Regions from separate parts of the Citrobacter sp. Cm046 genome, predicted to be linked through region 4. Evidence: predicted binding sites of a transcription regulator. Region 4 holds the regulator's gene; each other region holds the start of a gene.

Region 1 (7,851 bases), on a different contig from region 4:
GCCTCTTCGACATCGATACCTACCGCTGCAAAACGTAGTTTTGCCAGTTCCCAGGCTTGTTCAAGTTGAGTGGTCATGCGCAAAGCTCCTTTGTCTGTCGTATTGATTGAAACTGCGCCTGGTAGCGGGCAATTTCACTTTCAGGATTTGGAATGAAGGTCGTCAGGTCATAGTTGGCTATCACTAGCTGGCGGAAATCATCGACGTTGTTCAGCTCGTCCAGCGTCATCAGTTGAACGCCAATATTGCCGAGGGTAGAGGCTTCAATTGGCCCGGACATGACGCGGATACCGCAAGCATCAGCGCAAAGTTGGTTGAGTAACGCGTTCTGGCAGCCGCCGCCGACAATATGTAATTGGCTGAATGCCTCACCCCGAAGGTCCGCCAGTTCCTGCAGGACGTTGGCGTACAGCAATGCCAGGCTGTCGAAAATGCAGCGAGCCAGTTCAGCGTCTTGCGTGGGAACGGCCTGGCCTGCTTCGCGGCATGCCGCCTGAATTTCCGCGCACATATCGTCAGGATTGATAAAGCGGTCGTCGTTAGGGTTTATCAGGGAACGGCAGGCCGGTGAGGCTTGCGTTTGGGCGATAAGCGCCGTCAGGTCGGTGATGTTCCGTTCTTTTAACACGCGCTGGAGCAGCCACAGCCCCATGATATTTTTCAGCACGCGGTAGCGTCCTTCCGCACCGCCTTCGTTAGTGATATTGGCTGCCAGCGCCGTATCGTTGGTATACGGTGTTCTGCTCTCAAACCCCATCAGTGACCAGGTGCCTGAAGAGAGATACGCGCTGTTTTGATCGGCCAGCGGTGACGCGATCACCGCACTGGCAGTGTCGTGGCTGGCGACGGCAACCACAGGGATTTGATTTTTCTGCGGGCAAATCCAGTTGCCGATAACGTTCCCCGGATGTGTGGGACGACCGAACCAGGATTTTGCTGCACCGGTCCAGGCCAGCAGAGTGTCATCCCAGTCGTCGGTGTTGATATTGACTAACTGGGTGGTTGTGGCGTTGGTGTATTCCCAGTTCAGTTCACCGGTCAGGCGATAGCTGAAGTAATCGGGGATCAGCAAGGCATGGGCCACCAGGGAGACCCGTTCTGGCTGTTGTTCTGTCAGGGCACGGAGCTGATACAAGGTGTTGAAGGGGAGAAACTGAATACCGCTACGGCGATAGATCTCGCTTTTGCCAAGCTGCGCCATGGCATGTGCCATAACGCCCGTTGTGCGGCTGTCGCGATAAGAGACGGGGAGTCCGACACGCTGACCGTTTTTGCCGATCAGAACGTAATCCACGCCCCAGGTATCAATTCCGATGCTGTCTATCCGAATGCCTTCATCGCAGACTTTCTTCAGACCAAGGCGAATGTCGTTTTCCAGGCTGTCGATGTCCCAGGTGTCGAAACCGTCTGTTTTTTGCAGACAGTTAACGAAGCGATGGATTTCACGCAGCGTCAGGGTGCGGTGTTCACTGTCGTAACGCGCCAGCATTACGCGTCCACTGGATGCGCCGAGATCGACAGCGACACAATGGCGAAGAGTCATAGCGAGGTCCTTCTGAGTTTTATTACGCTCAGTCTAAGAACTCCCGGAAAGGTGTACCTTCTTGTTAGTGACAGCCTCAATAAGCGGCTGGCAGCCTGGCAAAGGTGAACGTGATGGTGTTCACAATTCCTGGTAATGGAGGTGATTTTGCCTGGTGTGACCCCTTCCGCAATTCCCGTTTTTTCCCACTATTTCTTGAAGAATTAACTCTGTTTACGCGCTTTGGCGTCAAAAATTTAAGGTGAGGGTGGTAACCCTTAATTACTATTCAGCCATGTTCATTTGATCGGGAAGGATGTCATCATGACCGTACTGCATTGCGTGGATTTTTTTCCGACAGGTAAAGCAACCCTCACGATTGAACCGCGGCTTCCTCAGTCAGCATTCCCTGAGCATCACCATGATTTTCATGAAATTGTGGTGGTTGAGCATGGGACAGGTATCCATGTGTTCAACGGACAGCCCTACACCATCAGCGGCGGAACAGTCTGTTTTGTCCGCGATCATGACAGACACTTATATGAACATACTGACAACCTGTGTCTGACAAATATTCTGTATCGTTCCCCGGATGCGTTTCAGTTTCTGGCCGGACTGAATCAGCTTTTGCCCCAGGAACTGAACGGTCAGTATCCGTCCCACTGGCGGATAAATCAGGGCGTGTTGCAACAGGTTCGTTTGCTGGTGGGGCAGATGGAAAAACTCGGTGATGAGATGGACACGCCGTCGGCGGCAAATCGCGAGATCCTGTTTATGCAACTGCTGGTGTTGTTACGCAAAAGTAGCCTGATGGAAGTGGCTACAGATAATGATGCGCGGCTTAATCAGCTGATGGCGTGGCTGGAAGATCACTTTGCCGATGAGGTGTGCTGGGAAGCGGTAGCCGAAAAGTTTTCGCTCTCTTTACGCACTATGCACCGCCAGCTTAAACAGCAAACCGGATTGACGCCACAGCGCTATCTTAATCGTCTGCGGCTCATTAAGGCCCGGCATTTATTACGCCACAGCGATGATAGTGTTACGGACATCGCTTATCGCTGTGGTTTTGGCGACAGTAACCACTTTTCGACGCTGTTTCGCCGGGAGTTCGACTGGTCGCCACGCGATATTCGCCAGGGACGTGACCGCACTGCGGGAAGCAGCCTCCAGTAACGCGAATGCTATCAACGTTTTTTGCCGCCAGTTCTCAGATAATCACGTTCCTTAACGCCGGATGACAGTTTCGTCTTATCCGGCTTACAAGGGCGCAGTGTCGGCCTGATAAGCGTATCGCCATCAGGCAACAAAGCATCGAGGTGGTACGGTGACTGAGCGGTTAATTCTTCTAAAGTCAGACTTTTTTGCCAATGCCCGGCAGGCGGTCGCCGTTGCCGATCGCTATCCGCAAAACGTCTTTGCTGAGCACACCCATGAGTTTTGCGAACTGGTTATGGTCTGGCGAGGCAATGGCCTGCATGTTCTCAACGATCGCCCGTACCGCATCACCCGTGGCGATCTGTTTTATATTCGTGCTGAAGATAAACACTCCTACACCTCAGTTAACGACCTCGTTTTGCAGAATATTATCTACTGCCCGGAACGGCTGACGTTGAATCTGGGCTGGGAAAGCGCGATCCCAGGATTTAATGACTCGGCGGGACAGCCGCACTGGCGACTGGGCAGCGCCGGGATGACCCAAGCCCGGCAGGTCATTAGCCAGCTTGAGCATGAGAGCCATCAACGCGACCCGCAGGCTTTTGACCTGGCAGAGCTGTTATTTGGACAACTGGTGATGATCCTAAAACGGCATCGTTATGCCACGGACACGCTTCCGGCGACATCAAGCGAAACGCTGCTGGATAAACTGATCACCGCTCTGGCCGGGAGCCATGAACACGCCTTTGAACTGGACAAATTTTGCGACCGTGAGCAGTGCAGCGAACGTGTTTTGCGCCAGCAGTTTCGTAACCAGACAGGAATGACTATCAACCAGTACCTCCGGCAAGTGCGAATTTGCCATGCTCAGTATCTGCTTCAGCATAGTCGGTTGATGATCAGTGAAATTTCTATGCGCTGTGGCTTTGAGGACAGTAACTATTTTTCGGTGGTGTTCACACGGGAAACCGGGATGACGCCCAGCCAGTGGCGTCATCTCGGTAATCAAAACGATTAGCTTGCCATTCCCATACCGACAATATTGGCCGCGACGATAATCACCACGCAACCGAGGCTTAGCACGCTGACCGGATGTCGGCCCGCATTGCTCCACTCTTTCATAATCAGGCCTACAATACCGCCGCACAGGACGTAGAAACTCATGTGCAGCATCCAGCTCATGTAGTCATACTGCGCCGGAATTTTGGCATGGCCCCAGGCGTAAAAGAAGAACTGGAGATACCACATCAGCCCGGCGAGCGCCGAAAACAGGATATTGCTGATAATCAGCGGTTTTGCTAACGAGAAGTCGGCTTTTATCGACAAGTTTTTCATTTTTGCCAGACGAATGAAGCAGTAGCCGAGGTTGATTACCGCACCGCCGCCCATGATCACCACGTAGCTTGGCAGGGCAACATACAGCGGATCGATACCGAGTGCGGCAGCGGCTTCGTGCATCGGTTTTGCCGCATCCATTGCAAAGGACATCCCGGCGGAGAAAAAGCCGCACATCACCGCCAGTATCAGACCTTTTTTCAGGTTGAACTCTTCCGCTTTGATGCCCATCTTGCGCTCTTTTAGCTGCCCGGCGCGGGTGACAATCGCGACGCCGATCAGGGCGACCAGCACACCGAACAGGGTCATACGGCCACCGGGTGTGCCGACGAGCACATCAAATTTACCGGCAATGATAGGCGTCATTAAGGTGCCGACAATCAGCGTAATACCGATGGCGATCCCGATTCCCATCGACATGCCGAGGTAGCGCATGGTCAGACCATAGTTAATGTTACCGATCCCCCACATCGCGCCAAATAAAAATATCGGCAGCAGTGTGGAAGCGCTGAAAGAACGGTAATAGGCCCAGAAGTCCGGTAGCAGGATCGAACTGACGAGCCAGGGAAGGATTAGCCATGAAACAAAACCGCCTATGGACCACATGGTTTCCCAGGTCCAGTGTTGTACCTTTTTAAAAGGGGCGTAGAAACAAGCGGCACTTGCGGCACCAATAAGATGCCAGAATATCCCCATCGTAATTGCGTTACCCATTCTGTTTCCTTTTAAATTATCGATCTGGCTGGATAAAAATCTCCCGTTTTGATGATCGAAAGTCTAAAGAGTGAGCAATGAATTAACCTTCAGCATGCTGCCGCAGGATTGGCAATGCTGGCAAAATTCAGGGGATGATAGGGATGTTGATCACAAATTGATCTTCCGCCCCTCTTTTTTGAGAAGGGCGGAAATGTCGCGGGTTAGCAGATTTTTACTGCCTGAATGCCCAGCAGCCAGGCGAGTTTATCCAGCACGTCGCCATGATGACCAAGGCCAATGCTGCAATGGTGGGCTGGACCGCCCAGGCACCACTGCGTTGTGAATTCGCGAGCCGATAAAGGGAAACGATAGCGGCTGTTGGTGTTGCCGATATCCAGTACTTCGCCCGCCACAGCTTCACCTTCGGCATACTGCAAACGCACGCCGTTTTCGGCATCTTCAACAACCGAAAGAAAGGTTACCGGGCCGGGTTTTACGGTCATCTGGATAGATACACCTTTACCGGGTTTACCATGATAAACCGGCAGCGGTACCAGGTTAACCGGGCCGTCCGCCATCAGCGGATGTGCCGGGCCGTCATGCCCCCACAGTACAACATTGTCATTAAATTCAATTCCATAGGGTTCAGAGAACGAACCTCCGGCCCCCAGGAGCTGCTGGATTTTCATTGCCAGCACGTTTTTGATTTCATATTCTCCTGCCACGGGAATACCGCGGTGGGTGAGCAGCGTGTTACCGAGGATGATTGAGGTGATGATATTTTCGTAAGCATTACCGCTTCGACCTTCGTAGTAATAGGCCAGTGCGCCAAGGGTATTCCGGGCAATAAGTTTATCCATGGCGCAGGCCGTGGTGAGCGCGCGGTCAAGTTCAGCGGGTTCACAGGCTGCTTCCACCTGTAGCACGCGGTTCGTCTCTTGCCGTTTAGCGCAGAGGTCCGTCTCGCTAACCTGCTCGCGATATTCCGCCAGCTCACACATTTCCAGCGGCTTAAAACGTACGCCCAATCTGGCGGATAAATTCGTCATATTGCTGTAAACGTCCACCATACCGTCATAATAGTGTCCGAGTACGCCGACCTGACAGTTTGACAGCATCTGGCGTACGTTCAGGGCCTGTAGCCACTGCGCAGTTTGTTGCCAGACGTACTCATCGCCCTGTAATGCACCCACAATCAGTTGAAAGCGGATATTCGCGCGGTTAAACACGTTTGCCAGTTCGGGCGCGCTACAGGCCTGGCAGTGCGCCAGCCATTCTCCGGTACGCCCGCCCCGATCCGGGATTTGACGGATCGTCGAATAGGGCAGGCCAGGCTCTGGCTGTAAGACCAGAATAATGACCGGCTTGTTGATGCTTTGCACCAAAGGCAGTACCGTTGCGCTGAGGGCATAGGTGCTGATGTACAGGCAGACAGCATCGACAGGCTGCTGCTGCAACCGCCTGATAAGGGCGTCGGCTTTGTCGACGTTATCGATCAGGCCGCCGTTAATTACGGTGGCTTGTTGCGCCGTCAGACGCTCGTCAATTGTTTGCAGATAGTCCTGAAGTCGTGACTCCAGGCCAGTAAACTGGGGCCAGTATGTGTCGAGGCCGATACCGAAAAGGGCGATGTTGACAGACATAGCAATATTTCCTCGTGAGATAATCCAGAGACTATCTCTTGCTTTGTCTCCCGTGTCCTTTATGTCGTTGCCTGTTTTCTCCGCGTGTTGGCAAAATTCGCCTGATTATTCCGCTAATGCTCACATTTTCATCTCATAATAGCCATGTAAAAAGTACGGCATTGATAATCATTTTCAATATCATTTAATTAACTATAATGACTCAACTGCTTACGCGGCGTTAACACTGGCCGCCCGACAATACTGGAGATGATTATGAGTTATACACTGCCATCCCTGCCGTACGCTTATGATGCCCTTGAACCGCACTTTGATAAGCAGACGATGGAAATTCACCATACCAAACACCACCAGGCCTATGTAAACAACGCTAACGCTGCGCTGGAAAGCCTGCCTGAATTCGCCAACCTGTCTGCTGAAGAGCTGATCACCAAACTGGATCAACTGCCTGCGGATAAGAAAACCGTACTGCGTAACAACGCTGGCGGTCACGCTAACCACAGCCTGTTCTGGAAAGGGCTGAAAACCGGTACCACGCTGCAGGGCGATCTGAAAGCCGCTATTGAGCGCGACTTTGGCTCTGTTGATAACTTCAAAGCTGAATTTGAAAAAGCGGCAGCAACCCGTTTCGGTTCTGGCTGGGCGTGGCTGGTTCTGAAAGGTGACAAGCTGGCTGTTGTTTCCACTGCTAACCAGGATTCCCCGCTGATGGGCGAAGCTATCTCTGGTGCTTCTGGCTTCCCGATCGTGGGTCTGGACGTATGGGAACACGCTTACTACCTGAAATTCCAGAACCGTCGCCCGGACTACATCAAAGAGTTCTGGAACGTGGTGAACTGGGACGAAGCTGCAGCGCGTTTTGCGGCGAAAAAATAAGTTTGATGATGCCTGAAACCTGATAGCGTTACGATTATCAGGCCGGGATCTGATGACCTGATACAGCCCTTACAAGTCATGCTTGTGGGGGCTTTTTTGTGATCAAAATCAATATGGGAACAATGATCCATTTAAATTGAAACAATGTTTTATTGTGCGATGAGGATCACTTTTATCTGTCCTCTGAGTATCTATCTTCTTTCCATCAAGACGGGCGCATCTCATAAGCAAGATGCAATCGCCCATAAAAATGCCCCATTTTTATGTCTACAGGTGATGGAAATGCATATCAAACGTACGATAGAGAAAATCCCAGGCGGTATGATGCTGGTGCCGCTATTTCTGGGCGCGTTATGTCACACCTTTTCACCCGGCGCCGGAAAATACTTCGGCTCATTCACCAACGGTATGATCACTGGCACAGTGCCGATTCTGGCTGTCTGGTTCTTTTGCATGGGGGCGTCGATTAAGCTAAGCGCCACCGGAACCGTACTGCGTAAATCTGGCACGTTAGTAATAACCAAGATTCTTGTGGCATGGGTAGTGGCGGCGATCGCTTCGCGCATTCTTCCAGAACATGGAGTGGAGGTGGGGTTCTTTGCCGGGTTGTCCACGCTGGCGCTG
Region 2 (7,851 bases), on a different contig from region 4:
GTACTGACAGCCATTCAGGCGGTAACCGGTGACGCAGGTTGCCTGTTGATCGTTAAGAATTACACTGGCGACCGTCTTAACTTTGGTCTTGCGGCAGAGAAAGCCCGTCGGCTTGGCTATAACGTCGAGATGCTGATCGTCGGTGATGACATTTCGCTGCCGGATAACAAACATCCTCGCGGTATCGCCGGGACTATTCTGGTACATAAAATTGCCGGCTATTTTGCCGAGCGCGGCTATAACCTCGCCACCGTCCTGCGTGAAGCGCAATATGCGGCAAACAACACCTTCAGCCTTGGTGTTGCGCTCTCCAGTTGTCATCTGCCGCAGGAAACCGAGACTGCACCACGTCATCATTCGGGGCATGCAGAACTGGGAATGGGTATTCACGGTGAGCCGGGCGCATCCGTGATCTCCACCCAAAACAGTGCGCAGATTGTCAATCTGATGGTAGATAAGCTGATTGCCGTGCTGCCTGAAACCGGTCGCCTGGCAGTGATGATTAATAACCTCGGCGGCGTGTCGATTGCGGAAATGGCTATTCTGACCCACGAACTGGCAACCAGCCCACTGCACTCGCGCATCGACTGGCTGATTGGCCCAGCCTCGCTGGTCACAGCTCTGGATATGAAAGGCTTTTCGCTGACGGCCATCGTGCTGGAAGAGAGCATCGAAAAAGCGCTGTTAACCGAGGTGGAAACCACCAGTTGGCCAACCCCCGTACCACCACGTGAAATCACTACCGTGCCATCATCTCAGCGCAGTGCACGCGTGGAATTCCAGCCTTCAGAGAACGCGCTGGTAGCCGGAATCATTGAACAGGTCACCGGGACGCTTTCCGGCCTGGAAGCACATCTCAACGCGCTGGATGCCAAAGTGGGTGATGGTGATACCGGTTCAACCTTTGCGGCAGGCGCACGTGAAATTGCCGACCAGCTACAGCGTAAGCAACTACCGCTTGCTGATCTGGCCACGCTGTTCGCGTTGATTGGGGAGCGTCTGACTGTGGTTATGGGAGGTTCCAGCGGCGTGCTGATGTCCATCTTCTTTACCGCAGCCGGGCAGAAACTGGAACAAGGTGCTGAGGTTGCCGAAGCGCTGAATACGGGTCTGGCTCAGATGAAGTTTTACGGTGGCGCGGATGAAGGCGATCGCACGATGATTGATGCGTTGCAGCCCGCACTAACCTCTCTGTTGGCACAACCGCAAAACCTGCAAGCTGCTTTTGAGGCTGCACAAGCTGGCGCAGAACGCACTTGTCTGTCGAGCAAAGCCAACGCGGGTCGCGCGTCTTACCTCAATAGCGAAAGCCTGCTCGGTAATATGGACCCCGGCGCACATGCTGTCGCGATGGTGTTTAAAGCGCTGGCAGAGAATGCTCTCAAATAGTCCTTAAAAAAACTCAGGTGGTGAGGTGTGGCGGGGCCGGCTGAAAATTGCCGACGCGTTTCCGTAAGGCCAGGAGAGCCAGCATGAATGCTGGCTCAGGGCGCGCTTTACGGTGAGCGGAACTCGATTCAGGAATCAAATGTTCTCGATAAATGCGACAGGCGTTGGCACGAGTTCGCATGAATCTCTCTACTAACCCTATTAGCGATAAACGCGAATACCGCCCTCGACGCCACGGCTAAACAGTACCTGCCAAAGCTCAATGTCTCGGGCGCGGAAAGCTCCGGCGCATGCGCATAAATAGTAATTGAACATTCTTCTAAAAGTGGCGGAGTAATGTGAAGACAACTCTGGCCATGCCTGATTAAAACGCTGGTGCCAGGCCATCAGCGTTTTATCATAATCACTACCGAAGTTATGCCAGTCCTCCATCACAAACCGCGACTCACTGGCCTCGGCAATATGCGATATCGCCGGTAAACATCCGTTCGGGAAAATATATTTATTGATCCACGGATCTACACTCATCCCTTTTTTATTGCTGCCAATGGTGTGAAGCAGAAAGAGGCCATCAGGTTTTAAACAGCGGTCAGCGATACTGAAATAGGTATCGTAGTTTTTCGGCCCCACATGTTCGAACATCCCCACGGAGACAATACGATCGTAGTGCTTATCAAGGTCACGATAGTCCTGAAGCAGAATGGTGACATCCAGCCCGTCACAGCGCTGCTGCGCCATTTTCTGTTGCTCTTTCGAGATGGTGACACCCTCTACCGCCACGCCATAATGGCGCGCTGCATATTCTGCCAGGCCACCCCATCCGCAACCGATATCCAGTAAACGCATCCCCGGCTTCAGTTGCAACTTCTCGCAGATCATTTTTAATTTTGCATTTTGCGCATCCTCTAATGAGGTCGCATCTTTCCAGTAGCCACAGGAATATTGCATGTATGGATCAAGCATCAGGGCGAAGAGATCATTACCAATATCATAATGCTCTTTGCCGACAATCCAGGCCCGGCTGCGCGACTGCAAATTAAAAAGGCGTGCACTGGCAATGCGTAAAATATCTTTCAGATTGCCCGGCATTTTTTGATCGAGTTTTGCTTTGAGGATCTTGCAGAACAGAATATCGAGCCGTTCGCAGTCCCACCAGCCTTCCATATAGCTTTCGCCAAGCCCTAAAGAACCTTGTTGCAGTACCCGTTTAAAGAAACCGGCATGATGAAGTTGAATATCCCAGGCACGCGAACCATTGATCTGGATATCAGCCTGCTGGAGCAGCTCTTTCCCCATCCGCGTCCAATTATCATTTGTTTCATTTACGATTACAGCATCTGAACAAAGCGTGTCCATGGTCTTTACCAAAAGTGGGCTAATAATTCTTAGGCAAGATTATTATGGAAAACAGAGTGTATGTATTATGATTTGCGGACAAGATCTATCGAGTAGAGGCCACATAACCGGGAGCATTACGTATTTCTTTATGGAAACCATCAAGCAGAAACAGTGGAATTCCTTCCCGGATGACTCAATGGCAGAACTGCCGCAGGATGTTTACTTTCGCTCATATGTCCTTGAAGCGAATAACCATGTACCGCAGCACTCACACTCTTTTACCCAGTTTCATTTTGCCCGCAAGGGAAGCATGCGTATTGATGTCGCCGGCAAATGCTGGATAATCCCCGCGCATTATGGAATCTGGATCCCTCATAATATTGAACATGCGGTATGGGCGCTGGATGATGTTCATTTAGAGAATCTGGATATTAAACCGGACTTTCTGGAGAAACGTATTGATGAGTGTAAAGTGGTCGCCATCAGTGATTTCGCCCGAGAGTTTATTCATTACGCGACCAACTTAATTTCGGGCCATTACGATCGTCAGTCAAAAGAAGGGAAGCTGGTCAGCGTATTGGTCGATATTATTTTGCAGTTACCGGAAGTTGCCTTTGTATTACCCTGGCCACAGGATCGCGAATTAACAAAAATCTGCCGGACAATACAGGAATCCCCCGCGCTGGAGCATTCGTTAGAGTACTGGGCGCAGCATCTCGGCATGTCGCCTCGCACATTTTCGCGCCATTTCAAAAAAGAAACGGGATTACCTTTCAGCGTCTGGAAGCAAAAAATGCGGATTCTGGAATCCGTATTAATGCTTAAGAAAAATAAAAGCGTGACCGCCGCCGCACTCGACGTGGGTTATTCGAGCACCGCGGCATTTAGCTACGCGTTTCGCCAGGCCTTTGGCGTTCCTCCGTCTAATTATTGATCAGCGGCTTTGCGTTGGTGCCAGTAAGCAGCTGCACGTACCAGTTGCTGATCGAACTCCTCGGTTTCAAAGCGGGCACTCAGGTTTTTCACCACTTTTCCTTCGCCTGTTATCCAGATGAAATAATCTTCTGCAGGTACATTTAGTTGCGCCAGCACGTCGTTCACCGCCTGCTCGTTGTGACCGACAAACCACTGGATAGCAAACCCGTCGAGGTGGGAAAGATAATCCTGGCAGGCTGCATCCTGCACGCTCACCAGTGCAATCACCTCTGGACGCACCGCTAAACGACTCAGCGCTTCCAGGCGGCGGCGCAGAGCAGGCATTCCCGACTCATCACACACGTAAACCTGATACGCATAGTCTTCTGGTACCACCAGAGAACCGCGTGGTCCACCGATTGTCAGCTTGTCACCTTCACGGGCGTTCATCGCCCAGGTACTCGCCACGCCGCCGTCATGAATGAAGAAATCCAGCGCCAGCTCATGACGCGCTTCATCATACAGCGGCGTGTAATCCCGGGATGCAGGACGGACTCCCTCTGCCCAGACAATGCCCTCATCCGTCACCACTGGCGGCACAAAATGCGTACCCGGTTCAGGAAAAAAGACTTTGGAGTGATCATCAAAACCGCGTGAGCTAAAGCCATCCAGTGCGTCACCGCCAAGAACGATACGCTGAAAACCCGCGCTTATGCGTTCAACGCGCAGGACTGAGAGTTCGCGAAAGCGCAGTTCATTACGAACGCGCTGTGGGTAGCGTGGGGTATTTTTTGTCATTTTTCCGCCTTCGTGAAAATAATACGATATATCTAATTTAATTTTTAAATGATAATGATTGCTAGTTACAAATATTGCAAGCACTTTTTTTGATATAGTCCCGCTCTGCTTATCAGAACGACAACACCGAATTAAAAACTATAAAAATCAATATATTATAATAAACAAAAAGAACACTGTTGCAAAATACCAGTTTTTAGATATAAATTAGATATATCTAAACAACATCAGGAGAAGATGATGCAAAACCAACATGAAGGTTGCTGCAAAAATGCAGAACACCAACACGAAGGATGCTGCAAAGGTGAAGGGCATCACCACGAAGGCCATGACACCGAGCATCACCATCAGGGGTGCTGCAAAAGTGAAGAACATCGCCACGAAGGTTGTAACAAAGAGCACCACCACGAGCACGGCTGCGGACATCGCCATGGCCGGGGCGGCGGCGGCCGTCGTCAGCGCTTTTTCGGCCACGGCGAATTGCGCCTGGTGATTCTGGATATTTTGACCCGCGATGCCAGCCACGGCTATGAACTGATCAAAGCCATCGAAACACTGACCCAGGGTAATTACACACCAAGCCCCGGCGTGATTTATCCGACGCTGGATTTTTTGCAGGACCAGGAACTGATTGTCATCAACGATGAAGAAAGCGGACGTAAACAGATAACGATCACCACGCAAGGTCAGCAGTGGCTTGATGAAAACCGTGAGCATCTGGAACATATCCACGAACGCATTAAAGCGCGTTGTGTGGGTTTTGAATTACGTAAAAATCCGCAAATGAAACGGGCGCTGGATAACTTCAAGGCCGTACTGGATCTGCGGGTTAATCATGGTGATACCAGCGATGCGCAGATCAAAAAAATCATCGGTATTATCGATCGTGCCTCACTGGACATCACCCAGTTAGATTAAAACAAACCGGTCAAAAGGCGGAACCCGTTGTTCCGCCTTCACACCTGAGGTTAATGCAGGACCGTTACGGCATCTTCCAGACGCCCGGCACGATGTTTCACCATCGCTGAAATGTGGGCACTCTCTTCGACAAGTTCTGCATTTTTCTGCGTAATGCTGCTCAATTCATTCACCGCGCGAGTCAGGCTGGAAAGCCCATCCGCCTGTTCCAGCGTGGAGTGGCTGATTTGGGCAATCAGTTGGGTAACGTTTTGTACCTGCGCCACAATGTCGTCCATTGTGCGCCCGGCAGCGTGAACCTGATCGGAACCAGACTGCACTTTGTCAGCGCTGGCATCGATCAATTTGCGGATGTCATTCGCCGCACTGGCGCTACGGCTGGCAAGATGGCGTACCTCTCCCGCCACCACGGCGAACCCTTTCCCCTGCTCACCCGCTCGCGCGGCTTCAACCGCTGCGTTCAACGCCAGAATGTTAGTCTGGAAAGCAATATCGTTAATCAGAGTAGTGATAGTGCCGATCCGCTGGGTGCTATTAGCAATATCGTCCATCGTTTTAATGACGGTGTCCATCGCCTCACCACCCTGCGTTGCCGCACTGCTGGCTGCAATGGAGAGCTTGTCGGCAGCGGATGCAGTCGCGGAGTTTTGCTTCACCGACGCCGCCATCTGGTTCATCGTCGTCACCGTTTCCTGCACATTTTCTACCGTCTGTTGCGTGTGCCGGTTCAAATCATCACTGCCTTTTGCCAGCGTTTCGCTGTCGTTACGCACACAGGAAACCTGGCTTGAAACATCATGGATAAGCCAGCGACACATTAATCCCAGTTGCCCCACTGACCGTAACATCAGCCCCAATTCATCGCTGCGGTTAAGGTGCGACACGCTATTGCGCTCTCCGGTCGCGACTTTCAGCGCCTGACGGGCAACATTCTCGATTGGGCGTACAATTTGCCATTCGAAGATCGTCGTTCCAGCCAGCATCACCAGCGCACTCATCAGCAGTAGCGGCCATTCAGTCCCCATCTGCTGCAACGCAACGGCCAGCACGGCAAACATCAATGCCATCACACTACGTACCCGCCAGCGCACCGGGAGCGACGGGAGTTTACCCAGCCAGCCTTTACGTACCACCAGCCCTTTATGAATACGCCTGTTACAACGCCCTTCATTCAGCGCCTTATATAAAGGCTCTACCGCCGCGATCTCTTCCTCCGTCGCCCGGGTCCGGATGGACATATACCCGGTAACATGTCCATCCCGCACCATCGGCACCGCGTTGGCTCTCACCCAATAGTGATCGCCATTTTTACGCCGGTTTTTCACAATCCCACTCCACGGCTCGCCCTGCTGCAGCGTGTACCACATATCCGCAAACGCCGCTTTTGGCATATCCGGATGACGAACCAGGTTATGCGGCTTACCGAGCAATTCATTCAGCTGATAGCCGCTGACCTGAACAAAGGTATCGTTCGCATGGGTAATATAGCTTTGTAAATCGGTGGTCGACATGAGGGTGATATCATCATCCAGCGGTGTATTTTGCTGACTAACGTAGGGATGAGAAGACATGGTTGCGTCCTGTGCAGGTTATCTGGTTGTTAACTCTTTCGGCTTATGTTATTTCGGCGCTAATCTTTTTAACTTTAGTTGTTAAATTTGATTTAGATCGCAATTTGCGATTAAACCTCAAAATCTGTATGTTTTCTAATTCATTGATTTAAAATACTTTCATAACGAAACTATTCAACAACACTTCACTCCACGCACTGCAATAGTGCAATTTTTGCCCACTTTTAGCGCAGTAGGCCACTTTTCCCGTCTGTTTTCTGGCTGTAAACCTGGGCAAAACACCAGCAAATGTTAATGTTTGAGATTAAATGTTGCACAAGCGAGTTATTTCCTGGCGTTTATCCCGATTTTCGTTAAGCGCGCCGGGATGGCGCAATCCCTGCAATACTTAATTCAGTATCATGTGATACGCGAGCTCCGGGAGCATATTTTGAACAGGTTACCTTCCAGCGCATCGGCTCTGGCCTGCAGCGCACACGCACTGAATCTCATTGAGAAGCGAACGCTTGATCATGAGGAGATGAAAGCACTTAACCGAGAGGTGATTGATTACTTCAAAGAGCATGTTAATCCGGGGTTTTTAGAGTATCGAAAATCTGTAACTGCCGGCGGGGATTACGGAGCCGTAGAGTGGCAAGCGGGAAGCCTGAATACGCTTGTCGACACCCAGGGACAGGAGTTTGTCGATTGCCTGGGGGGTTTTGGAATTTTCAACGTGGGGCACCGTAATCCAGTAGTGGTCTCCGCCGTACAGAATCAACTCGCGAAACAACCTCTGCACAGCCAGGAATTGCTTGATCCATTACGAGCCATGCTGGCAAAAACGCTTGCCGCGCTGGCACCCGGAAAGCTGAAATACAGTTTCTTCAGCAACAGTGGGACCGAGTCAGTCGAAGCGGCACTGAAGCTGGCGAAAGCGTAC
Region 3 (7,851 bases), on a different contig from region 4:
CTCATGTTTGCGCGTAGGCAGCCCCAGACGCAGCATCTGTTGCAGGTGCTGTTGCGCGTGTTGCGAACGATTTTCGCCCTGCGCCTCAAACAGATGGTGCCACTGTTGTAGCACATTACTGCTGTTCACTAAGCCAGCCATATCCTTGCTCCTCCAGCTGTTTGACCAGTGTGAAATCACCGGACTTCACAATTCGCCCCTGGTAGAGAACGTGAACGTAATCGGGTTTGATATAGTCCAGGATGCGCTGATAGTGGGTGACGATAATGAACGACCGCTTGCCGTCCCGTAGCGAGTTCACGCCATCCGCGACAATCTTCAACGCGTCAATATCCAGCCCGGAGTCGGACTCATCAAGAATGCACAGCTCCGGCTCCAGTACCGCCATTTGCAGAATATCGTTACGCTTTTTCTCACCGCCAGAGAAGCCCACGTTCACCGAACGGGTGAGCAAATCCTCCGGCATCTTTAACAACTCAATTTTTTCTTCCATCAAATCCTGGAAGTCAAAGCGGTCCAGAACCTCTTCCCCGCGGTAGCTACGCACCGCATTAAGTGCCGTTTGCAGGAAAAACTGATTGCTGACGCCCGGGATTTCCACCGGATACTGAAATGCCATAAATATGCCTTCTCCGGCGCGGTCTTCAGGCGACAGTTCCAGCAAATCCTTTCCGTTGAATTCAACCGTACCACCGGTCACTTCATAATCTTCACGCCCGGCGAGCGTCGCAGACAGCGTACTTTTCCCTGAACCGTTTGGTCCCATAATGGCGTGCACTTCGCCGGGGCGAATCTCAAGGCTAAGCCCACGCAGAATCGCCTTATCTTCCACACTGACCTGTAAATCTTTAATACTTAACATGTGCTTTCCTTAAATTTCAGCCGACGCTGTGTTCAAGACTAATGGCGAGAAGTTTTTGCGCTTCCACAGCAAATTCCAGCGGCAGTTCAGAGAACACGTCTTTACAAAAACCGTTGACGATCATTGAGATGGCATCTTCTTCGCTGATACCGCGCTGCAGGCAATAGAACAACTGATCTTCACCGATGCGTGAGGTTGTAGCTTCGTGTTCAAGCTGGGCGCTGTTGTTACGACACTCGACATACGGGAAGGTGTGCGCCCCGCAGTCCGCACCAATCAGCATGGAGTCACATTGGGTGTAGTTACGGGCGTTGGTGGCGGTCGGCATGATTTTCACCAGACCACGATAGCTGTTCTGGCTGTGCCCGGCGGAAATTCCCTTCGATATGATGGTTGATTTGGTGTTCTTGCCAATGTGGATCATTTTGGTGCCGGTATCAGCCTGCTGATACCCACTGGTCAGCGCGACGGAATAGAACTCACCGATAGAATTGTCACCGCGCAAAATACAGCTCGGGTATTTCCAGGTGATAGCCGAGCCGGTTTCCGACTGCGTCCAGGACATCTTGCTGTTCTCACCTTCACACAGCGCACGTTTGGTGACGAAGTTCAGGATGCCGCCTGTATTTCCATCTCCGGGGAACCAGTTTTGTACCGTCGAGTACTTCACTTCAGCATCTTTATGGATGATAACTTCCACCACCGCCGCATGCAGTTGGTAGCTGTCACGCACTGGTGCCGAACAACCTTCGATATAGCTGACGTAACTGCCCTCATCCGCCACCAGAATCGTGCGTTCAAACTGCCCAGTTTTTTCCGCATTAATACGGAAATACGTGGAAAGCTCCATCGGACAGCGCACGCCTTTCGGCACATAAATGAACGTACCGTCTGAAGCTACCGCCGCATTTAACGCGGCAAAGAAATTGTCATTACCCGGAACGACAGTACCGAGATACTGCCTCACTAGATCCGGGTGATCGTGAATGGCCTCACCGAACGAACAGAAAATAATACCCTGCTCTGCCAGCTTGTCGCGGTAGGTCGTAGCAACCGATACCGAGTCAAAAATGGCATCTACCGCCACTTCTTTACCTTCGCGGACCGGCACGCCAAGCTGTTCAAACGCGTCCTCAACTTCTTTGCTTAAAAACGCATTCGCGCCCGTCTGTTGCACCGCTCCCGGCTCCGACGCGCAGGTTTCATCACAATTACCGCAAGAAGGTGCAGAGTAATAGCTGTAATCCTGATAATTCAGTTTTTCGTAATGCGCTTTTAGCCAGTGCGGCTCTTCCATCGTCAGCCACGCTCGGAACGCGTTAAGACGAAATTCGAGCATCCACTCAGGCTCGTTGCGCTTCGCGGAAATCGCGCGAACCACCTCTTCGTTGATTCCTTTCGCGAGTTCATCGGTTTTTAGTTGGGTGAAGAACCCCTCTTTGTAATTGAGGTGTCCGCCAGACCAGGTGTTGACATCGTCAGTTGCTTCAGTGTTACGAGACATAGTACCGCCTATACCCCAAAACTTTCGCCACAGCCGCATTCGTTCTGTGCTTTCGGGTTATGAAATTTAAATAACTGATTTAATCCTTCACGAACAAAATCGACTTCAGTTCCGTCGATAAACGGCATCGCCTGTAACGCTACGTAGAGTCTGGCGCCATCCGTTTCAAATAGCAGGTCGTCTTTATCCGGTTGACTGACAGTGCCCAGCACATAGCCGAATCCCGCACATCCCGTTTGCTTCACGCCTAACCGGACGCCCAACATATCGGGCTGTTTTGCCACCAGCTCGCGAATATGTGCCGCAGCGGCGGGCGTTAACGTCAATCCACGCCATGCAAAGTCGTCCGGATCAAATGTTCCTGAATGCAATTCCATAGGGTTACCTCGAGTAATTAGCCTTCAAGCTATAACATCATGTTAGTGATAATGATTATCACTTCAACCCCTCAACAGCAGGGGCATTCGGGTTAACCGCCCTTTTTGGCTACTTTTATTAAGCATAGACCCTGCGGCGAGGGTTCACAGAGATGGATTATTTTGTTCAATGCATTGATAAATAATAGATTATGAAAACCAAATCGTTCAGGCAGGTCAAACACGAAAAGATGTATAGATAATGTCTATTTAAGGAATAGGAGAAGAATTGGATGCGGGTAAACACAGGCAATAAAAAAACCCTTAAGGCTGCTGGTTAGCAGGCTTAAGGGTTCCGGCCCCATCCGGCGCTTATCTCCGGCACTCACGATGGCTTAGCTCTTGAAGGGGCGTTAGGAATAGTCTCATATCCCGGTGAGCCATTTTTAACACAAACTGCGATTCGCCTGTTTTATAATCTGGCTCACTTCACATTTTTAATTTTGTGTCTGATTGAGGGCATCCAGCAACAGACGCAGCCCTGCAGGCTGATGCTCACGCGAAAGGTATAATCCGTAAATCGGCAAGCGTCTCGGCTGCAACTGTGGCAGTAGTCGCACCAATTGTCCCTGCGCCAGGCCTTCTCTCGCCTCCTGCTCTGGTACCAGCGCGATCCCCATTCCCGCCAGCGCCGACTCGCATAAAAGCGAAGAGATACCCGCGCTCAAATTCCCTTTTATTGCCACAGAGACAACCTCGGCGTTCTCATTCTGAAAATGCCATGATTTTCCGGCAAATCCGCTGTAGTAGAGGCAATTATGTTGTGCGAGTTCTGCAACCGTGTGGGGAGTACCATGCAGACGAAGATAATCAGCAGAGGCACATAGCACCGACTCACAATCTCCTAACCGACGGGCGATGCTTCCTGGCTCGGGATTGTCCGTGATACGGATCGCCACATCAATACGTTCCCCCACAAGGCTAACCGGTTGATTATTAATTTCAACCTCAATACGGAGTTCAGGATAACGCGCCAGAAAAGCGGGCAGCACCGGGGCAAGAATATGCATAGCGGTGAAATGTGCGCAGGCCACCCGTAACGTTCCGGAAGGAACTTCGGTCGCACTGGCGGCACCAATATCCAGCGACAATTGCGCCAGCGAGCGGGTTTTCACCAACGCCTCCTCACCGGCAGGCGTGATCGTTAACCGACGAGATGAACGGTGGATCAACCGTGCACCGGCCCATTTCTCCATCTCATCGAGATAGCGACTGACCATCGGTCTGGAAAGACCCAGCGCTCGCGCGGCGGCACTCAGACTGCCCAAATCACAAATATGATTAAATACTGTTGCCGCCATGACTCTGTCCATCGCATCCCATCCGATCGTTTTATGAAACTCAGCATGTCCTGATAGAGGAATTCTAACAGATCCGAATTTCCTTAAAATAAGAGACGTGCAAAAGACAATTTCATCTGCAAAAGGTTATTCCATTATGAAAGTTAAAAACCTGGCCCTGCTGTTGCCACTGTTCGCCTCCCCGGTATTTGCTGCCCCACTCCAGCTTGATGTTTACAACCCGCAGGAAAAGGCTATTTTCCCTGTCTCCTCAACGCTGGTGTCTGGTCCGAAAGAGGCCATTTTGTTTGATGCGCAATTCAACACCAAAGATGGCGAAAAGCTGGTGCAGATGATCCACGCCAGCGGAAAAAAACTCAAAGCTATCGTAATTACCTCCGGCGATCCGGATTTCTATTTTGGCCTTGAACCGATTGTAAAAGCGTTCCCTGACGTAAAAATACTGGCAACGCCTCACGTGGTGGATCATATTCGCGCCACTAAAGAGGCCAAACTGCAATTCTGGGGCCCCCAGATGAAAGACGGTGCGCCAGCGTCTCTCACCGTACCGCAAGCCACAACACAAACGCGTTTTACCGTTGATGGTGAAACCCTGGAACTCCGCCATCCTGATGATTATGCCGCTTACGTCTGGATCCCAGCCAATCGCGCAATCCTCGGTGGAACCGGTGTAGCTTCTGGTATTCATGTCTGGACGGCGGATACTCAGTCCTCTGAACAACGTGCGCAATGGCGTAATGTACTCAGTGAAATGCAGGCTTTGCAGCCAACTCAGGTCATTCCAGGCCATTACATTGGCGAACTGCCGGCGGGCGATAAAGCGATTCGCTTCACCCAGGATTACTTACAGTCGTTTGAACAGGCACTTGGAGCTAAAAAAGGCTCAGACTACGTGATTAAAACGATGACTGCCGCCTGGCCCGGCCTTGCGGATGCCAGCTCTCTGGAATTGAGTGCGAAAGTAAATACAGGTGAGATGAAGTGGTAAACAAGATTTAACGCAAAAAATAACCCCGAACAGGTGTCGGGGTTTCATCACGATTAGCATACTGGAATCAATGAACGCCCAGGCGCCAGGCAAAATAGATCTCTTCTTTCAGTTCAGTCGAAGAGAGCGTCAGTAAATCGGCAAACTCCAGCTCCAGTTGTTTCAGTCTTTTCAAATACTGAGCAGGTGAAAGATCGGTTTTATCACGACGTAAAAATTCTATTGCCAGTAGGGCCGGGTCTAATTGGGTAGACATATCATCCTCGCTTGTGTTCAAAACCTGCACAGTATAGCACCTTCCTCTGCACACATTATGACCAAAAGCAAAATGCGTCACAGTATCGCTGTCGTCAGACGCGAAGTGCAGCACAATCTCCCCTGTTCATCGAAGATTTCGATTTGCCAGACCTGGTGACGAGAACCGGTATGCAGAGCGCTACAAACGCCTCTGACGCGTCCTTCACGCGCAGAACGAATGTGGTTGGCGTTCACTTCCAGTCCCACCACTTTTTGATCACCCTGAGTGCAAAGATATCCGGCGACCGATCCAATACTCTCAGCCAGCACCACGGAGGCTCCTCCATGTAACAGGCCAAATGGTTGTTTCGTGCGATGATCCACCGGCATTGTCGCTTCCAGAGTATCGTCACCGATGTGCACAAAACGAATATCAAGCAACCCAACCATGTTCCCCTCACCCATGGCATTCAGGGCCTCGAGTGTGACTTCACGTTTCCAGATCATCCTATAATCTCCAGCAGTGCCTGTAATGGATGGCGAACGCCCGTGCCTTCAACGCGTTTAACCTGGCTGCGGCAAGAATATCCTGCGGCCAGACAACGGTTACGCGGCAATCGCTGCATTGCCTGGTGCCATGATAGCTCATAGATCCCCAGTGAGTTCTGGTGATTCTTCACTTCGTGACCATACGTCCCCGCCATCCCACAACAACCTACGCTGACATTTTCCAGTTTTGCCCCAAATCGAGCAAAAATGGCCGCCCACTGTGCAGGTGAGCCGGGTAAAGCCGTCACTTCGGTGCAATGTCCAAAGAAGTACCACGGTTCACCGCCGAGGGCAGTCGGTTGCTGCGATTCAAGAACAGTCGATAGCCATTCGTTAACCAACTGTACATGGAAATCACCCCGTTGCTCGCCCAGTGCCAGTTTGTACTCGTCGCGATAGCACAGCACCAACGCCGGATCGACGCCAACCATCGGGATTTTCAGCTTCGCCACACGATTAAGGAATTCGGATGTCTTTTTCGCGGTTTTAGCAAAACGGTTTAAAAAGCCCTTAATATGCTGCGCTTTGCCATTGGGCGAGAACGGCAGCAGTACCGGCTGTAACCCTAGTTTTTCCACCAGGCGGATGAAATCCGCCACCACCTGCGCATCGTAGTAGCTGGTAAACGGATCCTGCACCACCAGTACCGTGCGAGCCTTCTGTTCCGGACTCAATACCTCAAGCTGCTCCAGCGTCATGTTGGCGGAACGGTGTCCTACCAGTTGGCGTTGTAACGACGGAGCTGACAGCAATGGTAAATCCACCATACCGATATGCTTTTTAGCCAGATTGCGCACCAGCGGTTGGTTGATGAAAAAGTTAAATGTTTTCGGAGCGCGCGCCATTAACGGCGCATAGCTTTCGACGGTCGCCACCATATGATCGCGTAGCGGGCGCAGATAGCGCGTGTGGTACAACTGCAGGAAGCGCGAACGGAATTCCGGTACGTCAATTTTAATCGGACACTGCGTGGAACATGCCTTGCAGGCCAGACACCCGGACATCGCCTCTTTCACTTCATGTGAGAAATCATACTCGCCCTTGCGCGCATGCCAGCTGTTGCGGGTTCGGGCTATCAGGGTACGCAAACTGGCACGTTTCTCCGGTAACTCTTTTTCCAGCTTAACAGGATCGATCCCGCGATCGGCCAGCAGACGCAGCCATTCACGTACCAGCGTTGCCCGCCCTTTTGGCGAGTGAATACGGTTGAGGCTGATTTTCATCGACGGGCACATTGGGCTTTTCGCATCAAAGTTAAAACATAACCCGTTGCCATTACACTCCATTGCTCCACGCCATTCCTGCCTTACGGCCAGCGGGATCTGGCGGTCATAAGTGCCGCGTTTAACCGCATCCACTTTCATCATCGGGGCATCAACGCCCTCTGGTGGACAGATTTTGCCAGGATTCAGACGGTTTTTCGGGTCAAACACCGCCTTCACTTTGCGCAGTTCGCTATACAGTTCATCACCGAAAAACGCCGGGCTGTATTCTGCCCGGAACCCTTTTCCGTGCTCACCCCACAGCAGACCGCCGTATTTTGCCGTCAGTGCCACTACATCATCAGAGATGCGTTTCATCAGCACTTCCTGCTGCGGATCACACATATCCAGCGCCGGTCTGACGTGCAGTACACCCGCATCCACGTGACCAAACATGCCATAGCTCAGGCCATGGCTGTCGAGTAATGCGCGGAACTCGGCAATGTAATCTGCCAGATGTTCTGGCGGTACGCAGGTATCCTCCGCAAACGGAATCGGTTTTGCGGAGCCTTTTGCATTACCCAGCAGACCAACCGCTTTTTTTCGCATCGCGTAAATACGCTCAACACCTGCCAGTTCGGTACACAACTGCCAGCCAATCACGCCGGCCTCCTGGCGGGCGATTAACCCGTCAAGGCGCTCGCAAAGGGCACTAACCTGCGTATCAATCAAAGCTTCGTCGTCACCCGCAAACTCCACGATGTTCAGACCCAGCATCTCTTTATTCGGTAC
Region 4 (7,851 bases):
AAATTGTTCCGCAAACCTTTTCAATCAATTCCGCAGGGAATTGCATTGACTGCATGATGTGTTCAACCATGCTGCATTTGCGGCCGGTATTCGTGTTGGTGATCACCCAGTACGGTGTGCCAGGCACATGTTTCGGCTTGGTTTGATTACCATTTTTCAGCAGCGTCTGTTCATCCGCTGCAAAATAGACGCGTGTGCGACCGTGTAACGACTCCGTTGCTTCAGCAAACGCGTGCTGATCCAGTGAATAGAGTGTAGACAGCACCAGCATAAAGCGATTCACTGCTTTTTTCTGTTCCGCATATTCATCGGAAAGCAGCAGTTCACGCATGGCGCGCACTTTATCTTTAACGGGGTCGACCGGCTTGGCTTCCACGACAGGTTGCACGGCGCGGACTTCTTTTACCACCGGAGTGGCAGGCTGTGATGCGGCAGAAAACTTCAACATACGCCGTAAAATGTCGGATGCGCTCTCGCCGATATGCTTGGTGTGGCTGGCAATATAGCTATAGAGTTCATCATCAACTTCAATCGTTTTCATCTTAATCCAGTGCGGTGTCTTAGCTGAATACAAGTTGTTGGGATTATTACACCTAGTGTAAAGGCAAATCCCAACAGCGGATAGCGTCAAGCCTGATGGCCAGAAAAACTCGGAGTAACCGTAGTTGTTGCAGCCCTGTGGCAGAATGGTCAACATGATACCCTAACCCGCTAGTGTGAAAAAAAGAACTTTGCCATGAAATTGAATATCCGAGCGCAATCTGCACAAAACCTGCACAATAATTCCCCCATCGTCCTGGTTCACGGTCTGTTTGGCAGCCTGGATAACCTGGGCATACTGGCACGTGACCTGGTAGTCGATCACGACATCATTCAGGTTGATATGCGAAATCACGGGCTCTCCCCTCGTTCGCCAGAGATGAATTACCCGGCCATGGCGCAAGACCTGTTGGATACACTGGACGCCCAACAAATAGAAAAAGCGACTTTTATTGGTCACTCAATGGGGGGCAAAGCGGTGATGGCGCTAACCGCGCTGGCACCTGAACGTATCGATCAACTGGTGGCTATCGATATTGCACCGGTTGACTACCATGTCCGTCGTCACGATGAGATCTTTGCGGCGATTAATGCCGTGACGGATGCACAAGCCGCATCACGCCAGCAGGCGGCAAGCGTGATGCGCCAGTACCTGAAAGAAGAAGGCGTAATCCAGTTTCTGCTGAAATCCTTTGTTGACGGCGAGTGGCGTTTCAATGTCCCCGCATTGTGGGACCAGTATCCTCATATTGTGGGCTGGGAAACCATACCTGCATGGGATCATCCGGCGCTGTTCATCCCTGGTGGAAACTCGCCGTATGTTACCGAAGCGTACCGTGACCAATTACTGGCGCAATTCCCTCAGGCAAGGGCGCATGTTATTGCAGGTGCAGGTCACTGGGTACACGCAGAAAAACCAGATGCGGTCCTACGCGCCATCCGTCGTTATCTGACGGACAAGGCCAACTGATTAAAAACTCAGCGTCCGCGCGCGATTACGTGCGTGGGCGTTGGCGCGCCCCCCCTGCTGATGTATGATGGCGCGCTATCCATCCGGGCAGACGCCTGGCTGATTGTTTCCCCGAAGTCACCAAGATCATGGCCAAAGAACAAACGGACCGTACGACATTAGATCTGTTCGCGCAGGAGCGTCGCCCGGGACGACCCAAAACCAATCCGCTTTCGCGTGATGAACAGTTACGTATTAATAAACGTAATCAGCTTAAACGCGACAAAGTTCGCGGGCTTAAGCGTGTCGAACTGAAACTGAATGCCGACGCCGTTGACGCTCTGAACGAGCTGGCGGACGCACGTAACATGAGTCGCAGTGAACTCATCGAAGAGATGCTGATGAACCAACTCACCACGTTGCGTGGTCAGGCATAGTCTGAATTTCTGCTCTAAATCATAAATCGTGTAGCACAGAGTGCAGTCCCGCGTGTTTGCTGTTTCCGCATGCCTGACTGTTCTGCTATGATTGCCCTTATCCGTGGGCATTGCGCCACCACCATTTCAATAAGTTTCAAGAGGTTATTTTACTCATGGCAATCACTGGCATCTTTTTCGGCAGCGACACCGGTAACACCGAAAACATCGCAAAAATGATTCAAAAACAGCTTGGTAAAGACATTGCCGATGTACATGACATTGCAAAAAGCAGCAAAGAAGACCTGGAAGGGTATGACATTCTTCTGCTCGGTATCCCAACCTGGTATTACGGTGAAGCGCAGTGTGACTGGGACGACTTCTTCCCTACTCTCGAAGACATTGATTTTAACGGTAAACTGGTTGCGCTGTTTGGCTGCGGCGACCAGGAAGACTACGCAGAATATTTCTGTGATGCGTTAGGTACCATCCGCGACATCATCGAACCACGCGGCGCAACCATCGTCGGTCACTGGCCAACGGCGGGTTATCACTTTGAAGCGTCTAAAGGCCTGGCTGATGATGACCACTTTGTCGGTCTGGCTATTGATGAAGATCGCCAGCCTGAGCTGACCGCTGAACGCGTAGAAAAATGGGTTAAACAGATTTCTGAAGAACTGCATCTCGACGAAATCATTAACGCCTGATTTCATGCGGCGTAGAAACGTATCTACGCCGCATCAATAGATAAAACCAATCAAAATAATTGCTACAAATTTGTAACTTTCTCGCCTGACCCTGTACAATGGCTGGATGCCAATCGGGTATTGCACAGAGTGTTTGTCGGCGATACCACGTTTTGATTAACAATATTTGCCAGAGACTTGCTGTTTTCATTTAGACATGGCAGTTCTATAATGATACGCATTATCTCAAGTGCAATTTCTGTCACTTCTGTTAATGAAGTGAACCGCTTAGCTACAGGACAGATTCCGCATGACTGACAATAATACCGCATTAAAGAAGGCTGGCCTGAAAGTAACGCTTCCTCGTTTAAAAATTCTGGAAGTTCTTCAGGAACCGGATAACCATCACGTCAGTGCGGAAGACTTATACAAACGCCTGATAGACATGGGTGAAGAGATTGGTCTGGCGACCGTGTATCGCGTGCTGAACCAATTTGATGATGCCGGTATCGTAACCCGCCATAATTTTGAAGGTGGCAAATCCGTCTTCGAATTAACCCAACAGCATCATCACGATCACCTGATTTGCCTCGACTGTGGCAAAGTGGTCGAATTTAGCGATGATTCCATCGAAGCGCGTCAGCGTGAGATTGCGGCTAAACATGGTATTCGCTTAACCAACCATAGCCTCTATCTGTACGGTCACTGCGCTGAAGGCGATTGCCGCGAAGATGAGCATGCGCACGACGCCAAATAATATGATGTTTTCTGAAAAGCCAACCCTGCGGTTGGCTTTTTTTATAAGCTAAACCTGGCCGGGGGCCTCTTCCTTTCGAGTCAATGCAGCTTTAATGTAAAATTCACCCTACCTCATCGGAGAGCCGAAATGGAGCTTCGCCAGCTACGCTATTATGTTCGTATTGTAGAAACCGGCAGTATGGGCAGCGCGGCGCTCGATCTCAATATTGGTGTTTCGGCTCTCAGCCAGCAAATGACCCGGCTGGAAAACGAACTCGCTATTCGCCTGCTGCAACGAACCTCTCGTGGCGTGACGCCCACCAGCGCCGGACTGGCTTTTTACTCCCAGGCACAACTGGCATTACGTCACGCAGACGATGCGATCCTCGCGGCTCGAGAGGCCCGGCTTTCCGGTCACGTCAGCGTCGGAATGGCTCCCAGTACCGCATCCGTGCTCGGTGTGCCTTTCATTAATGCAATGCGGGAAAACTATGCAGATGTCCGCCTGCATGTGGTGGAAAGCCTCTCCGGTAACCTGGAGCGGATGATTAATACCCGCCAAATTGATTTAGCAGTGGTGTTTCAAAAGGAAAAAATCCTGCGCTGGAGCGCCAGACCGATTCTCGAAGAACGGCTATTTTTGATTGGCACCCATGCTTTACTGGATGATATTACGGATGACAATATCGCCCCTGCCCAGCTGGTTAATATTCCATTGATAATGCCAAGCCCGGGTCACGGCCTGCGCGGCAGACTGGATGCTATCTGCCAGGAACATGCTCTGAACATTGAGATCACTACAGAAATTGATGGTCTGACGCTGTTGATGAGCGCCGTTCGCAGTGGAATCGGTGCCACATTACAACCCGGCGCGGCGATTTCGCATCTCGATAAAGAGACGCTAAGAGTGATCGGCGTCCATAATCCAATACTTAGCCGCCCTAATTTTCTTGTCAGCCTTTCTGATGATGAACTTACCCCCGCAGGTCTCGCTGCCCGCGTGATACTGACCAAAGTGATGTGTCAACTGGTGGAAGCAGGAAGCTGGCCAGGCGCAATTCTTTACAATAACTAAAGGGCTATTTAGCATCACAGCGTAGCGCCCACACAACTTACACGTATACATTTTAATTACAAATTTAACAATTAGTTAAATGGTAATGGAGTATACGATGGTTGATGTTCTGGTGATTGGCGGCGGCAATGCCGCATTATGTGCTGCCTTAACCGCCCGGGAGCAAGGGGCTTCTGTATTACTGCTCGAAGCAGCCCCCCGAGAATGGCGCGGAGGGAATTCCCAACACACGCGTAATTTACGCTGTATGCATGATGCCCCACAGGATGTCCTGGTAGAGAGCTATCCAGAAGAGGAGTTCTGGCAGGATCTCTGGCGTGTAACTGAAGGAAATACCAACGAAGCACTGGCGCGGTTGGTGATACGTACCTCTTCGCAATGTCGCGACTGGATGCGCCAGCACGGCGTTAATTTTCAACCCCCTCTTTCCGGTGCTTTGCATGTGGCGCGCACTAACGCCTTCTTTATGGGCGGCGGAAAAGCTCTCGTGAATGCCTATTATCGCAGCGCAGAAAAGCTGGGCGTGCAAATTCGCTATAACACACCGGTCCAGGCGCTAGAACTGCATAATGGCGAGTTCGTAGCGGCACTGGCAGGCAAAGAGCGCATTGTGGCTAAGTCCTGCGTGCTTGCCGCCGGGGGGTTTGAATCTAACCGCGAATGGCTGCGGGAGGCGTGGGGCAAGAATGCCCGCGGCGAGTGGCCTGCGGATAACTTTCTTATTCGCGGCACACGCTTTAACCAGGGCGTACTGCTTAAATTTATGATCGATGCCGGGGCGGACATTGTCGGCGATCCCTCCCAGTCACACTGCGTGGCGATTGACGCCAGAGCACCATTATACGATGGCGGAATTTGCACCCGTGTGGACTGTGTCTCGCTGGGCATAGTGGTAAATCGTGATGCTGAACGTTTTTATGATGAAGGCGAAGATTTCTGGCCAAAACGTTACGCTATCTGGGGACGGCTGGTTGCCCATCAGCCCGGACAAATTGGCTACTCCATTATCGACAGTAAAGCGATCGGCCACTTCATGCCTCCGGTCTTTCCTGGCGCACAGGCCAATACGCTGACAGAGCTTGCTCGCCAGTTGGGACTGGATGTCGAACGCTTTACCCACACCATCATGCAGTACAACAGCGCCTGCCTGCCTGGGCAATTCGATCACACCACGCTGGATAACTGCGCAACACAAGGTCTGACACCGGCGAAAACACACTGGGCACGACCATTAGATACGCCACCTTACTATGGCTATGCCTTACGCCCGGGGATCACCTTCACCTATCTGGGGCTGAAAGTGGACGAACATGCCGCAGTACACTTTGCCGGACAGCCAAGCCGCAACCTGTTCGTTGCCGGAGAGATGATGGCGGGCAACGTGCTGGGTAAAGGCTATACCGCTGGTGTAGGAATGTCTATCGGCACAACTTTTGGCTGTATTGCCGGAAAAGAGGCCGCCCTGGCTGCACAAAAGGAGGCTCATCATGAAGCAGCTTGAGAAATTGATCATTGAAGCGCAAATTCTCACCGAGCCGGAAGCAGAGGTTGAACGTGTGATGCAGGTCTGTAATGCCTGCCGCTATTGCGAAGGTTTTTGCGCAGTTTTTCCGGCGATGACTCAGCGCCTGGAATTTGGTAAAGCGGATATAAACTATCTGGCAAACTTGTGCCATAACTGTGGTGCTTGTCTGCACTCCTGCCAATATGCTCCGCCCCATGAATTTGCTCTCAATGTACCGAAAGCGATGGCGGAAGTACGGCTGGAAACCTATCAGCACTACGCCCAACCCGCGGCCTTTGGCGCGCTTTATCATCGGGCAGGCGTAACCACGACGCTGTCGCTGGTTTTCGGCCTTATCGTGTTTCTGCTCCTCGCCATGGGTTTAAAGGGTTCATTATTCCATCCTCCACTGGCCGGGGATTTCTATCAAATTTTTCCGCATAACCTGCTGGCATGGATGTTTGGCTCTGTTTTTATCCTGGCAATAGGTTTGCTTATGGCAGGCGTGATCCGCTTCTGGCGAGAGATCTCCCCGGGTATGCCGCGTTCCGCGGAAATTGCTGAAGCCTCACACAATGCGCTGACGTTGAAATATCTCGACGGTGGGCACGGCAAAGGTTGTAACGAAGCGGATGATGCCTTCACTCTGATGCGTCGCCGTTTCCATCACTTCACCTTCTACGGTTTTATGCTCTGCTTTGCCGCCACCATCGTAGCGACGGGCTATCACTACTTCGCAGGTATAGAAGCACCCTACCCGTTCTTTAGTCTTCCAGTGATCCTTGGCACCTTGGGCGGTATTGGTTTAGTTGTAGGCCCTGCTGGCTTGTTATGGCTGAATCTTAAGCGCTCACCGCTACATGGTGACGCGCGGCAAAAACCAATGGATCGCGGTTTTATTTTGCTGCTGCTACTGACCAGCCTGACTGGTTTAGCGTTGCTGGCAGGTAGAGACACCTCCTGGATGGCTATTCTGCTGGCCATTCATCTCGGCGTGGTCATGGCACTCTTTCTGACCATTCCTTACGGAAAATTTGCCCACGGATTTTACCGCTGCGCTTCCTTACTCAAGTGGGCAATAGAAAGACAGCGCGGAAAACAGGCGGGAGTCGCAGGCGACTAACCCACACACTCTTACCTCTATAAAAACAAGATAAAGACAATGGAGAGCAAACCCAATGACACAACAACCATCGCGCGCTGGTACTTTCGGCGCAATACTGCGGGTAACCAGCGGTAATTTCCTCGAACAGTTCGACTTTTTTCTGTTCGGTTTTTACGCCACCTATATTGCAAAAACGTTCTTTCCCGCAGAGAGTGAATTTGCTGGCCTGATGCTGACCTTTGCCGTTTTCGGTTCAGGCTTCTTAATGCGACCTGTTGGTGCAATTGTACTGGGAGCTTACATAGACAGAATTGGTCGCCGTAAAGGGCTGATGGTGACGCTCGCGATTATGGGTTGCGGTACCCTGCTAATTGCCCTGGTTCCCGGCTATCAAAGTATCGGTCTGTTGGCCCCTGCGCTGGTATTACTGGGACGATTATTACAGGGATTCTCTGCTGGTGTGGAGTTAGGAGGCGTCTCTGTTTATCTTTCTGAAATTGCCACACCGGGGAATAAAGGCTTCTACACCAGTTGGCAGTCTGCCAGTCAACAGGTTGCCATTGTGGTGGCGGCTCTGATTGGTTACGGTCTGAACGCCACGCTGGCGCACGATGAGATCTCTGAATGGGGATGGCGCATTCCATTTTTTATTGGTTGCATGATTATTCCTTTGATTTTCGTTCTCCGCCGCTCGCTTCAGGAGACTGACGCATTTTTACAACGCACGCACCGTCCCGACACCAGGGAAATTTTCACCACTATCATCAAAAATTGGCGTCTCATCACAGCGGGTACGCTGCTGGTGGCAATGACCACTACCACATTTTACTTTATCACC

The links. The regulator Fur, encoded in region 4, represses iron uptake genes when iron is present. The targets are predictions, from matches to a motif close to ATAATAATGAGAACNACTATCAA.
Region 1: sodA (superoxide dismutase [Mn]) is a predicted target of Fur. The motif match lies at 6,513-6,535, and genes of this name have one in related genera.
Region 2: OGX98_RS11360 (siderophore-interacting protein) is a predicted target of Fur. The motif match lies at 4,489-4,511, and genes of this name have one in related genera.
Region 3: sufA (Fe-S cluster assembly scaffold SufA) is a predicted target of Fur. The motif match lies at 2,783-2,805, and genes of this name have one in related genera.

Annotation. Positions count from the first base shown of each region.
Region 1 covers NZ_JAOWGP010000041.1:54,996-62,846, forward strand. The annotation lists gene rhaA (L-rhamnose isomerase) at 1-77, opposite strand, end outside; gene rhaB (rhamnulokinase) at 74-1,543, opposite strand; gene rhaS (HTH-type transcriptional activator RhaS) at 1,847-2,695, shown strand; gene rhaR (HTH-type transcriptional activator RhaR) at 2,847-3,695, shown strand; gene rhaT (L-rhamnose/proton symporter RhaT) at 3,692-4,726, opposite strand; gene OGX98_RS13745 (L-fucose/L-arabinose isomerase family protein) at 4,930-6,351, opposite strand; gene sodA (superoxide dismutase [Mn]) at 6,607-7,227, shown strand; gene kdgT (2-keto-3-deoxygluconate transporter) at 7,510-7,851, shown strand, end outside.
Region 2 covers NZ_JAOWGP010000039.1:34,047-41,897, forward strand. The annotation lists gene OGX98_RS11345 (glycerone kinase) at 1-1,389, shown strand, start outside; gene cfa (cyclopropane fatty acyl phospholipid synthase) at 1,591-2,745, opposite strand; gene OGX98_RS11355 (helix-turn-helix domain-containing protein) at 2,813-3,661, shown strand; gene OGX98_RS11360 (siderophore-interacting protein) at 3,655-4,440, opposite strand; gene OGX98_RS11365 (PadR family transcriptional regulator) at 4,678-5,358, shown strand; gene OGX98_RS11370 (methyl-accepting chemotaxis protein) at 5,409-6,929, opposite strand; gene ygjG (putrescine aminotransferase) at 7,360-7,851, shown strand, end outside.
Region 3 covers NZ_JAOWGP010000037.1:98,573-106,423, forward strand. The annotation lists gene sufD (Fe-S cluster assembly protein SufD) at 1-141, opposite strand, end outside; gene sufC (Fe-S cluster assembly ATPase SufC) at 116-862, opposite strand; gene sufB (Fe-S cluster assembly protein SufB) at 879-2,366, opposite strand; gene sufA (Fe-S cluster assembly scaffold SufA) at 2,375-2,743, opposite strand; gene OGX98_RS09210 (LysR family transcriptional regulator) at 3,220-4,095, opposite strand; gene OGX98_RS09215 (Vmh family MBL fold metallo-hydrolase) at 4,220-5,071, shown strand; gene OGX98_RS09220 (YdiH family protein) at 5,139-5,327, opposite strand; gene menI (1,4-dihydroxy-2-naphthoyl-CoA hydrolase) at 5,405-5,815, opposite strand; gene ydiJ (D-2-hydroxyglutarate dehydrogenase YdiJ) at 5,812-7,851, opposite strand, start outside.
Region 4 covers NZ_JAOWGP010000027.1:13,651-21,501, reverse strand. The annotation lists gene seqA (replication initiation negative regulator SeqA) at 1-541, opposite strand, end outside; gene ybfF (esterase) at 737-1,510, shown strand; gene ybfE (LexA regulated protein) at 1,639-1,926, shown strand; gene fldA (flavodoxin FldA) at 2,082-2,612, shown strand; gene OGX98_RS01165 (ryhB-regulated fur leader peptide) at 2,823-2,909, shown strand; gene fur (ferric iron uptake transcriptional regulator) at 2,902-3,348, shown strand; gene tcuR (tricarballylate utilization LysR family transcriptional regulator TcuR) at 3,478-4,404, shown strand; gene tcuA (FAD-dependent tricarballylate dehydrogenase TcuA) at 4,502-5,905, shown strand; gene tcuB (tricarballylate utilization 4Fe-4S protein TcuB) at 5,892-7,031, shown strand; gene OGX98_RS01140 (MFS transporter) at 7,087-7,851, shown strand, end outside.